Regions from separate parts of the Vogesella sp. genome, predicted to be linked through region 1. Evidence: riboswitches for the same ligand, from Rfam matches in the RefSeq annotation. Region 1 holds a riboswitch; the other holds the start of a gene.
The links. Region 1 has a riboswitch for cobalamin ahead of ACK4FZ_RS17115 (FecCD family ABC transporter permease). Riboswitches for the same ligand answer to the same signal wherever they lie in the genome.

Region 2: another riboswitch for cobalamin. It lies ahead of ACK4FZ_RS02695 (TonB-dependent receptor); the one in region 1 lies ahead of ACK4FZ_RS17115 (FecCD family ABC transporter permease).

What each region holds. Positions count from the first base shown of each region.
Region 1 covers NZ_JBKBHK010000025.1:19,682-25,447, reverse strand. The annotation lists gene ACK4FZ_RS17130 (Card1-like endonuclease domain-containing protein) at 58-1,167, opposite strand; gene ACK4FZ_RS17125 (PepSY-associated TM helix domain-containing protein) at 1,323-2,702, opposite strand; gene ACK4FZ_RS17120 (RBBP9/YdeN family alpha/beta hydrolase) at 2,801-3,379, opposite strand; cobalamin riboswitch at 3,506-3,712, shown strand; gene ACK4FZ_RS17115 (FecCD family ABC transporter permease) at 3,808-4,827, shown strand; gene ACK4FZ_RS17110 (ABC transporter ATP-binding protein) at 4,824-5,576, shown strand; gene cobO (cob(I)yrinic acid a,c-diamide adenosyltransferase) at 5,573-5,766, shown strand, end outside.
Region 2 covers NZ_JBKBHK010000002.1:12,622-18,387, reverse strand. The annotation lists gene ACK4FZ_RS02695 (TonB-dependent receptor) at 1-1,703, opposite strand, end outside; cobalamin riboswitch at 1,826-2,029, opposite strand; gene cobT (nicotinate-nucleotide--dimethylbenzimidazole phosphoribosyltransferase) at 2,165-3,199, shown strand; gene ACK4FZ_RS02685 (histidine phosphatase family protein) at 3,327-3,932, shown strand; gene ACK4FZ_RS02680 (adenosylcobinamide-GDP ribazoletransferase) at 4,000-4,914, shown strand; gene ACK4FZ_RS02675 (hypothetical protein) at 4,967-5,473, shown strand; gene speB (agmatinase) at 5,544-5,766, opposite strand, start outside.

The DNA.
Region 1 (5,766 bases):
CAACCGCCTGTTTTTATAACAATGCAAATAAATGTCAGCCAAATAAGGCATCTTGTGTCAGCTTTGTAGCCACTGGCGCACAGTCTGCCGTGCTTGCAACAGCATGCTGCCGTACAGCAAGGCAATGCCCTGCGCCTCGGCACGGGCGATTTCGCTGTCGGTGGGCGGGTACAGCGTGGCCAGCATGGCGCGGGCGTGCAGGCCGCCCAGGCTGGCGGCGCTATCGAGCTTGAACAGGTTGTCGAGGCCGACGCCACGATGGTGCAGCGAGGTGGGCGCCGTGGTCTTGCACTCCACCAGAAACAGGCGGTTGTTACACAGCACCGCCACGTCGTATTCGTTGGCCACGTCGTCGTGGTTGATCTTCACCCCCACCGCCGCGTCGCTGATTGGCAAGGCTGGCAGCAGGCTGGCCACCTCGGCCAGCAGCCACACTTCCAGCCAGCCCCCGCCCAGAAAAAAGCGCGCCGACGCGTCCTGGCAGCGCATATGGCCCAGCGGGTCGAAGCTGACCAGGCCGCAGCCATCCAACCACGCGCGTAGCGCCCGCTCGCCACGCGGCAACGGCCGGCGGCTGAACTGGCGCGCGTCCAGCTCGTTGCACAGCCGGTTCAGCAGCGACAGTGCCTGCGGCCGCGCCACCGCCAGTTCGGCCAGGCACGCAGCCAGCGCTTCCAGCCGGGCATGACGCTGGCTCAGCCGGTAATGCACATGCTCGATGCGGCTGCCGTACAGCGCAAAGTACGCTTCCAGCGTCAGGCCGTCGGCAATGTCGCTACCGCTGTGCACGCGGGTGTGCTCGCCGCCCAGCAGCCAGATCAGGCGGTCGGTATGCGGCTCCACGCTCATCAGCGGCAAGTGGCGCTCGCGCGCCAGGTCGTAGGCCAGCGCCGCCTGCACCGGCGAGGCAGCGCTGATATTGAACGCCACCGCGCCCTGCGCCAGCGCGGCCAACTGCTGGCGCAAGGCCAGCGGCTGGCTATCGGGCGGCACGGTGACTACCGTCACCGCCAGGTGCTGGCTGCGGCAGACGCCGGCGATATCGGTGGCCAGGCCCAGCGCGCTGCGTGGGCACAGCAGGCTGACCTGATGAATGCCGAAACGGCGGTCCAGCGCCGGGGTGATGATGTCGCTCTCGACGTGATCGACAAAAGCCAGCAGATGCATGGCAAAACCTCGAAACAATCCAGCCTGCATCTTAGCCAGCCTTGGCCGCTGACGGCCAGCCCCGGCCTTGCGCCAGCTCAGGCCACCATGAAACAACCCCCTGCCATGGCTGGCGAGGGGGTTGGCCGCAAGCCCGTTCGGGCGGTGTAGCAGGCTTAGCGCAGGAAGGCCAGCGCCGGCAGGCGGCGCAGCAGCAGCCAGTCCAGCAGCAGGATGGCGACAAACGAGGCACCTACCAGCGGGAAGGCCAGCCCCAGCGCCAGCATGATCAGCAGCGCGCCTTTCCACAGCGGCGTGTCCGGTGCGTCGGTGGGCGCACCCAGGCGGCCGGCCGGCTTGCGCTGCCACCACATGATGATGCCGCTGACGCTGCCCAGCAGCACCAGCAGGCAGATGGCCGCCATCAGCAGCTGGTTGGCCAGGCCAAAGAATTTGCCCTCGTGGATCACCACGCCGAACTCCACCACCTTGGGTACCAGCGCGTAATCCTTGAAGCGGATATCGGCCAGCACCTTGCCGCTGTACTGGTCGATGTGCAGCGTGGCTTCGTTGCGCGGGTCGTCGGGGAACACCGACACGGTAAACACGCCTTCGTCGCCGTCCGGCAGCGCGATGTTATAGCCGGGCACCACACCACGGGCGTTAGCGGTGTCCACCACCTGCTGCAGCGGAATCTGCGGCGTGGCCGCTTGCGGTGCGGCGCCTTTGTGCGCGGCGTGCGGGTCGGTGGATTTGGGCAGCGGGCTGGGCTCTACCGCCCACGGTACGATTTTTTCGGCGGTGCTGTTCAGGCTGATGGCCTTTTTGTCGGACTTGGGCACGTCGTCCCACATCTGCGCCGGGAACTGGCTCCACACCGCGGCAAACTTCTCGCCCCAGTAGCCGGTCCAGGTCAGGCCGGACAGCAGCATGAACAGCAGGAAGATGGCGCTCCAGAAACCGGTAACGGCGTGGATATCACGCCAGAAGGCCCGGCCGCCGGCGCTAAAGCGCGGCCAGAACACCGCCAGCTTGCCGCGCCCGCGCGGCCACCACAGGTACAGGCCGGACACCAGCAGCACCAGCGCCCAGCTGGTGGCCAGCTCCACCAGCAAGTCGCCCTGCTTGCCGATCAACAGCTCACCGTGCAGTTTCAGCATGATGGCTTGCAGGTTGTTGTTCTCGTCCAGCGCGCCCAGCACGGTGCCCTGGTACGGGTCAACGTACACACCGAGCTTGGCCTCGGCGGTCTTGATAATCACCTTGGCGCTGGCGTCGGCTGCCGCCGGCGGCTGGTAACGCAGCACGCTGGCGCCCGGGTACTGCGCCTTCACCGCCGCCACCAGGTGGTCGGCCGGGTGAGCCGGGGTGCTGGCGGCCGGTACCGTCAGCAGGCTGCCGTACATCAGTTGGTCCAGCTGCGGCTTGAACAGGTACACCATGCCGGTGATGGCCAGCATGATCATGAACGGTGCCACCAGCAGGCCGGCATAGAAATGCCAGCGCCAGGCCACCGTGTAGTAACGGGGGGTTTTCTTGTCGGCAATGACGGCCATCGTCGTACTTTCAATGAGGGAAGGCCGGCATTGTTAGGGTTGGCCGCAGCCGCCACAAGGCGGTGCGACACTATGCCGCAGGCGGCAAATCGCCGCGCTCAGGCGCTGCGTGCCGCCTGCTGCGTGGTGCGGATGCTGGCCAGCAAGGCGGCCAGCTCGGCCAGGCCGTCTTCCCACTGCGTATGGCCGGACGCCACATTGATATGGCCGGCACCGCGCAGCCACGCCAGCGGCGCCTGCCACAGTGCCGCCATGCGCGCGCTGCGCAGCGGCAGGCTGAACGGGTCGCTGTCGCTGGCCACCACGCGGGCGGCAAACGGCAGCGCCGCCTGCGGCAGCGGCGCAAACGGTTGCAGCTGGGCCGGGGCGCTGGCGCGCTCCACATCGGCCGGCGCCACCAGCAGCGCGCCGGCCAGCTTGTTACCGTAGCGTGCCGCGTAGTGCGCCACCGTGGCACAGCCCAGGCTATGCGCAATCACCACCACCGGCTGGCGGGCGGCGTTGACCGCTGCATCCAGCGCGGCCAGCCAGTCGTCCAGCTGCGGCGCGTGCCACTCGTGGTTGGCCACGCGCTGCGCGCCCAGCAGCTGCTGCCAGTGGCTCTGCCAGTGCTCGGGGCCGGAGTTGTTCCAGCCCGGCTGGATGATGAAGTCGAAACCGGAAAGATCGTGCGCCATGGTGAGGCTCCGCAATGTCATGCCGTCACCATAGCAGGCGCGCTTTATTTCCAAAAATACTGTTTTATTGTTTTTTTATTTCTCACGGCAATATAAACAAGCCCGGCAGTCGGTAGGCCTTCTGCTAAAATCGCTGCCTGCCTTGGTGCCTGCCGGTGTTAGCCGGCGGGTTAAACGGGAAACAGCGTCAGCTGTGCTGCCCCCGCAACGGTGTGTTTCTTTCAGGCTGCCCCGCGCAGCTGCCCGGCCCCTGCGCCACTGTACCTGCCGGTACGGGAAGGCGGGCCTGCGGCGAAACCAGCCCGGATACCGGCCACGGCAAGCTGTGCGCGGCCACCCTGTTGGCCGCACCGAACAACCATGCTGCGGAGGGCGGCATGCGGCCAGCCATCTGCCCGCCTGCCCTTCGCCGCCATCCGGCTCTCCTTATGTCCGTTACCGTTGCATCACCGGCCAGCCGCGCGGTGCTGCCCCCTGCCCTGTTATTGCCGCTGTTGGCCGCCATCAGTGCCGGCGTGGTGCTGCTGGCCTGCGCCAGCGGCAGCGTGTCGCTGAGTGCCAGCCAGTTGTGGCAAGCGCTGCTGGGCCATGGCGATGCGCTGTCCGGCACCCTGCTGCAGCTGCGGCTGGAGCGCGCCCTCACCGCCTGGATTACCGGCGCCGCGCTGGCGCTGGCCGGCCTGCTGATGCAATCGCTGCTGCGCAACCCGCTGGCCGACCCCTACGTGATGGGCGTATCCGGCGGCGCTTCGGTGGGTGCGCTCACCGCGCTGTGGCTGGGGCTGGCGGTGTGGCAAGTAGACCTCGCTGCCGTTGTCGGCGCGCTGGGGCTGTCTGGCGTGCTGTTCTGGCTGGCGCGGCGCGACTTTGGCCGCAGCAGCGGCACCGTGTTGTTGCTGCTGACCGGCGCGCTGCTGTCTACCGCCTGCGGCGCGGTGATCTCGCTATTGCTGACCATCGCGCAGGACAACCAGCTGCGCGGCATGGTGTTCTGGCTGGTGGGGGACTTGTCCGGCACGCCGCTGCGGCCGTGGCCGTGGCTGGTGCTGCTGCCGGCCATGCTGCTGGCCTGGTGGCAGGCGCCCGCCATCAACCTGCTGGCGCTGCACGGCGACCACGCCGCCACGCTGGGCGTGCCGCTGGCCGGCCTGCGCCGCTTGCTGTTGCTGCTGTCGGCCACGCTCACCGCCACCGCAGTCAGCCAGGGCGGCAGCATCGGTTTCGTTGGCCTGATGGTGCCGCACGCCTGCCGTCTGGTATGCGGGCCGCACCTGCGCCACTTGCTGCCCGCCAGCATCCTCACCGGCGCCACGCTGCTGGTGCTGGCCGATACGCTGGCGCGCACCGTTGTCGCCCCGATGCAGCTGCCGGTGGGCATTCTCACCGCGCTGCTGGGCGTACCGGTGCTGTTCTGGCAGCTGTCGCGCGCGCGCCGGAGGCTGGCATGATGCTGCACACCGATAATCTGGGCATTCTGCAAGGCCAACGCCACCTGCTGCATCAACTGGACTGGCAAGTACACGCCGGCGAAGTGTGGTGGATCGCCGGCCGCAACGGCTGCGGCAAAAGCACGCTGCTGGCCACGCTGGCCGGGCTGCGCGCGCCGGCAGCGGGCCGCATCACACTGTGCGGCCAACCTTTGACTGCCACCGCACCGCGCCTGCGCGCCCAGCGCCTGGCGCTGCTGCCGCAAGCCAGCCACGACGCGTTCGACTACGCGGTGGCTGACGCCGTCGCCGCCGCCCGTTTTCCGTGGCCGGACGACGGCCGCAACCCGGCCCGGCTGGCCGCGGCGCTGGACGCCTTCGACCTGGCACGCCTCGCCCACCGCCCGCTGCAGGCGCTGTCCGGCGGGGAACGCCAGCGCGTGGCCCTGGCCAGTGTAATGATGCAGGACAGCCCGCTGCTGCTGCTGGACGAACCCACCAACGCGTTGGACCTGGCCCACCAGGCCGCGCTGCAAGCGCAGATCCGCCGCTGGCAGGCCGACGGCAAAGCTGTGCTGCTGGTCAGCCACGACCTGCAATTTTCCCCTGCCGTCGCCAGCCATGCCCTGCTGCTGGATGGCGCCGGCAACGCCGCCCGCTACCCGATTGCCCAGCTGGACGCCCACGCGCTGGGCGACGTGCTGGGCTACCCCCTTACCCGTATCACCCACGCAGGCCACCCCTGCTTTTTACCCGGACACCCCACATGAGCCACACCGACGACCAAGGCCGCAGCGAGCGCCATAACGCCCGCATGGCGCGCAAAAAAGCAATCATGGACGCCCGCATTGCCGCCGCTGACGAACACCGTGGCGTGTTCATCGTCAACGCCGGCAACGGCAAGGGCAAAAGCTCCAGCGGACTGGGCATGGTGATGCGCGCGCTGGGCCACGACATGCA
Region 2 (5,766 bases), on a different contig from region 1:
CGCGTTGCCTCGGACGGTGCCCAGCCCAGCGACAGGTTAGCCATGTGCCGCGGCACCAGCGGCACGGTTTTGCCGGCCAGATTGACGCTGTTGGCCACGCCACTGCGGAACGTGGCTTGCTGCCATGTCACGGCGGCGCTCAGGTCAAGGTTGGCCGCAAGCGGTGTCTTGCCTTCCAGTTCCACGCCCTGGCGACGGGTGGGTTCGAGGTTGACGTTGGCAAATGTGAGCGAGTTGTAATGAATTTCACGGTTCAGGTCGTAACGGAACCAGGCCGCACGCACGGCACGCCCGGCTTGCTGCCAGGACACACCCAGTTCTTTATCGTGCGAGGTCTGCGGCAACAGCGGGGTAGTGACAGAGGCCTGCTCGTCGGCATTGGCCATACGGAAACTACGGCCCAGCTTGGCATAGCCATCGAGCTGCGGCAGCAGCGCCTGACGGAGACCCAGCTGCCAGGCACGCAGCTCTTTATTGCTGCGGTAGCTGTTTTCATAACTACTGCTGACCTTGGCACTGTCTTCAACGTGCTGCGAGCGGACACCGGCATTGATCGACGTGCCCTCTGCAGGCCGTAGCAGCACATCCACAAAGCCACCGGCGTGGCGCTGCTTGATCTTTTTGCTGCCCGTACCGGAGGTATCCACACTGTCCACCGCGGCATCACCGGACATGGCGTCTACACCCAGTACCAGGCGATGGCGCGCGACATCCTGCTCATAACGCAAGCTGGCGGTCATTTCATCGGTTTTCTGCTGACGCTTGCTGCTGTAGCTGGCACTGATATTTTCGGCTTGCAGCTTCTTGGTCACGCTCGCAACATCCAGCAGCACCATGCCCTCGCCTGCAGCTTGCTTCACCTGTACGCCCCAAGTGTCGGTCTGGGTGCTCATGTAATCGTTAGGCTTATTGGTACCGCGCGGGTTGCTGGCAAACTCGTCCACGCCATTAGCCGTGTCCACGCTACGCACACCGGGCAAACGCGTATCCTGGTTGGCGGTGCGGGCGTAGAAGCGCAGCGTGCCATCCTCGTGGCGTAGCGTGGTGGTCAGGCCGCCGCTATCGTTGCGCTCGGCATTGTTCTGCCGGTAGTTGTCGGTGGTGAGCGACTTCACATAAGCATCCAGTGCCACATGCTGGCTACTGGCGTGGCCGGACAAGTCGATTTTTTTCAGGTTATAGCTACCGGCAGTCAACGTCGCCTGCACGCTATCGGCCGCCTTGAAACCGCTGCGGGTAATGATATTGATGACCCCGCCAGTCGCACCGCCACCATAGGCTACGGCACCACTGCCGCGTACTACTTCGATACGCTCTATCTGGCTCAGCGGCACCACGCCCAGATTGGGAGCAGACAAATCGTTGGTGTTCTGTTTGACGCCGTCCACCAGAATCAGGGTATTGCTCAGGCCGGTAATGCCAAAACCACGCAGGTCTACTGCTGCCGTATCGGCAGCACCGCTGCTGTTACGAATCTGGATACCCGCCAACCCGGACAGCACATCCTGCACCGTACGCGCCGTGCTGCTAGCAATATCTTTGGCGGTGATGACAGACACATTCACCGGCAGCTCACGCACGTTGTCCTGGCCACGGGAGGCAGTGACCACCACTTCATCGAGGGTAACGGGCTGCTTGGCCACGGCCGCCTGGGCACAGGCCAGGGCCACCAGGGTGGCCAGGGGTTTGTTGCTGAAAGACATGTAGACACACTCCGTAGGGACAAAAAGGGAGTGCGGAGAAATAAAGGACACGGCATACCGCCGGCAGGCGCCGGTAGCAGGCTGTCAGATCGCCTCCCCGCGATACTCCAGCTGAACGCGATTCCGCCGCGCTCGTCGCAGGCCGGTCTCCGGGCTTGGCCATGCCAGCATCGCACCTTCCCGCCGTGTGGGCAGTGGTTAACGCGATGCCTGGGGCGTATACGCCCAGGCCTTACCGTTGCGGGGGCAGCGCCGGTCTTGCACCGGCTTCCCGTTTCATCCGTCGCTGCCATGGCAGGACGGACACCTGCAGCCCGCCATTATAGCGGGGCTGACACAATCCAGAATGGCGTCATGCAAATTACTCCGCCGGCATGGCCCCGTTGCCAGCCGGCAGCGGCTGGCGTATGGTCTGCCGGTTCGCCTGCCCGCCAGGCTCTGCCACACCGCAAGGAAACCTCATGCCACGCATTCCCGCCCCCGACCTCGGCGCCCGCCAGGCCGCCGACGCCCGCCAGCAACAACTGACCAAACCGGCCGGTAGCCTGGGCAAACTGGAGCAGCTCGCCATTACCCTGGCCGGCCTGCAAGGCCGAGACATCCCGCTGCCGCTGGTACCGGCCATTACCGTGTTTGCCGGCGACCACGGCGTCTGCGCCGAAGGCGTGTCGGCGTTCCCGCCGGAAGTAACCGGCGCCATGGTAGCCAACTTCGTCCACGGCGGCGCCGCCATCAGCGTGCTGGCACGCGTCAACCAGGCGCGGCTGGAGGTGGTGGATGCCGGCGTGGCCAGCGACCTGTCCGCGCTGCCCATCGTGCACGCCAAGGTACGCGCCGGTAGCGGCAACCTGCGCCGTGAAGCCGCGATGAGCCGCCAGGACGCCGACGCCGCGCTGGAGGTTGGCCGCAACGCCGCCCGCCGTGCCATTGCCGACGGCGCCACGCTGCTGATCGCCGGCGATATGGGCATTGGCAATACCACGCCGTCGGCGGCGCTGATCTGCCGCCTGACCGGCCATGACGTGGCCGCCATCGTGGGCCGCGGCACCGGTGTCGACGACGCCGGCCTGGCCATCAAGCGCCAGGTGGTGGCCGACGCGCTGGCGCGTGTGGCCGGGCAAACGCTGGACGGCCACGGCGTGCTGGCCGAGCTGGGCGGGCTGGAGATCGCCGCCATGGCCGGCTTCTACCTGGAAGGCGCCCGCCAGGGCGTGCCGCTGCTGCTGGACGGCTTCATCAGCACCGCCGCCGCGCTGGTGGCCCGCGCCATCGACGCCGACATCGCGCCGTGGCTGCTGGCCAGCCATTGCTCGCAGGAAACCGGCCACGCGCTGGCCTTGCAGGCGCTGGGCCTGAGCCCGCTGTTGGACCTGGGCTTCCGTCTGGGCGAAGGCAGCGGTGCCGCCGCCGCACTGCCGCTGCTGCAGCAAGCCATCGCGCTGCACGCCGGCATGGCCACCTTTGCCGAAGCAGGCGTGGCCGGCAAAAACGCCTGATCGCGCCCGCCAGCATCGCCCGCGCGCCGGCCAGGCGGTATGCTTGGCCTAGCGCCGCCGGCCAGCCGCACGCGCTGGCGGCGGCGTGCGTTTTTCTTGCCTGCTTTTGCGGTAAAAGGTTGCCACCATGAACCCCTACACCCTCACCCTGCTGCGCCACGGCGACATCGACCACCAAGGCCGCCTGATCGGCCATACCGACCTGCCGCTGACCGAACGCGGCCGCGCCGACATGGCCGCCAGCTGGCAACGCATCGTGCAGCTGGCGCCGGTGACCTGCATGGCCACCTCGCCGCTGCAACGCTGCCGCGAGTTTGCCGTACAGCAGGCGCTGGCCAGCCGCGTGCCGCTGCACGTGGCGCCGGGGCTGACCGAGTGCCACTTCGGCAGCTGGGAAAACCGCCCGCTGGCTGATATCTGCGCCACCACGCCCGACTGGCAGACGCTGCTGGCGCGCGGCCTGCTAACCCCGGAAGGCGGCGAAGGCTTTGACGCCTTCCGCACCCGGGTGCTGACCGGCTTTGCCGAGTGGATGCAGCAAGCGCGCGGCAGCCACCGCGTGCTGGTCAGCCACGGCGGCGTCATCAACGTGCTGCTGGCCGAGCTGCTGGGCACCGAATTCAACGTCGCCCGCTTGATGGCGGTACAGCGCGGCGGCTTTGCCCAGCTGTCGATCCTGGACGGCCACCCGGCTTACCTGACGCGGCTGGAGTCGCCCCCCGTGGCTGGTTGATCCACACACCACGCACAGCTTGCCCCCTGCCCATGCACTGCCTTTCCACACACTTATCCACAGCCTTATGCGATCGCTGATTCTTGCCATCCAGTTCCTGACCCGCCTGCCCACGCCGCAGCTGAAAACCTTCGACCCGGCGTGGCTGGCCGACGCCGCACGCTGGTTTGCGCCGGTGGGCGTGCTGGTGGGCGCCATCGTGTGGCTGGCGGTGCTGGCCGGCAGCCTGGTGGACCCCTGGTTGGCCGCACTGGCCGGCCTGCTGGCCTGGCTGTGGGTGACCGGCGGCCTGCACATCGACGGCCTGGCTGACCTGGCCGACGCCCAGGGCGCGGCGCACCGTTCGCGCGAGCGTTTTCTGGAGGTGCTGAAAGACCCGCATCTGGGCAGCTTTGGCGTGCTGAGCCTGGCCACGCAGCTGATCGTGAAACTGGTGCTGCTGATGCTGCTGGTGAAGCTGAGCTTGGCGGGGCTATCGGCGGTACCGGATGGGATGATGTCACCGGGTACGCCGGCTTCCCTGGGTGCACTGCCGTTACCCGCTTCCCCGGATGCGCCTGCGGCTTATCCGGGCTACCACGGTTACCACAGCGGCCACGGGCAGCACGGAGACCAAGGCGGCATCGCGGCAACGACAGGGTTGGCCGCAACACTAGCCGGGCTGCTACTGGTGCCGGCCTGGGCGCGGCTGTTTACCGTGGCGTGGTCGGCCACGCTGCCCAGCCTGGCGGCCGGCAGCGGCGAACGCTTTGCCTGGCGCCCGCACTGGCCCAACTTCTGGCTGTGCAGCCTGCTGTTGGCCGCTGCCAGCGCCTGGCTGGCGCCGGTGTTACTGCTGGCGCCGCTGGCCGGGCTGTGCTGGTGGGCCTACCTGAAGCGCAAACTGGGCGGCATGACCGGCGATTGCCTGGGCGCCGGCATCGAGGTGTGCGAAAGCCTGCTGCTGCTGGCGCTGGTGGTAGCGGCACGCCAATGGCATTGACATGACGCATGGCATCATGCTGAGATATTGAAAACCATTCTCAATAATCAGCATGAAACTCGACACCTTTGGCCTGGCGGCCGTCATCATTATTCCGGTCACGACCGTACTCGTGTGGGTGGTCGCACACTACAGACTGCCTGCCCTGCCCGTCTTGCTCGGCGGCGTTTTGCTCAGCCTGCTGCTGGCACTGCACATCAAACCGCTGCCCCGCTCAGCCTTGCCTGCCGCGCCGTCGCGCTGGCAGCAGGCACTGAACTTGGCCGTGTGGCCCATCCTGGCGCTACCGTGGCTGCTACCGCACGCCACGCTGCTGTTCTATGTCGTGTTAAGCGGTTGGATAGTCGCCACGCAAGCGCTGGCTTGGCGTCAAGAAGGCACGCTGGCGCTGGCTTGGCCGCAACGCACGCTATGGCTGATCGCGGCCGCCATGCTCCTGCTGGCCGGCCTGCTCGCCAATGATAGAAGCGTACTGGCGCTGGTATGCGGCGTCTTGTGCGGCTGGGTAGGCCTCAGCGGCCGCCGCCCGCGCTGGGGCAGCCCGCCGCCGCAGGCATGAAAAACCGCGCCGGGCAGGCTGCCGGGCGCGGTGCGGGTAGTGCGGCCAACGTTGGCCGCATTGGCTGGCGTCAGAGCTGGCCGGCTACCTTCTTGTTGCGCATCAGGCACAGCATGTCACAGGCGATGTGCGCCGCCGCGATGGCGGTGATTTCGCTCTGGTCGTAGCTGGGGGCCACTTCTACCACGTCCATGCCGACGATGTTGAGGTCGCCCAGGTTGCGGATGATCTTCAGCGCCTGCGCGGTGGTCAGGCCACCCGGTACCGGCGTGCCGGTGCCCGGCGCGGCGGAC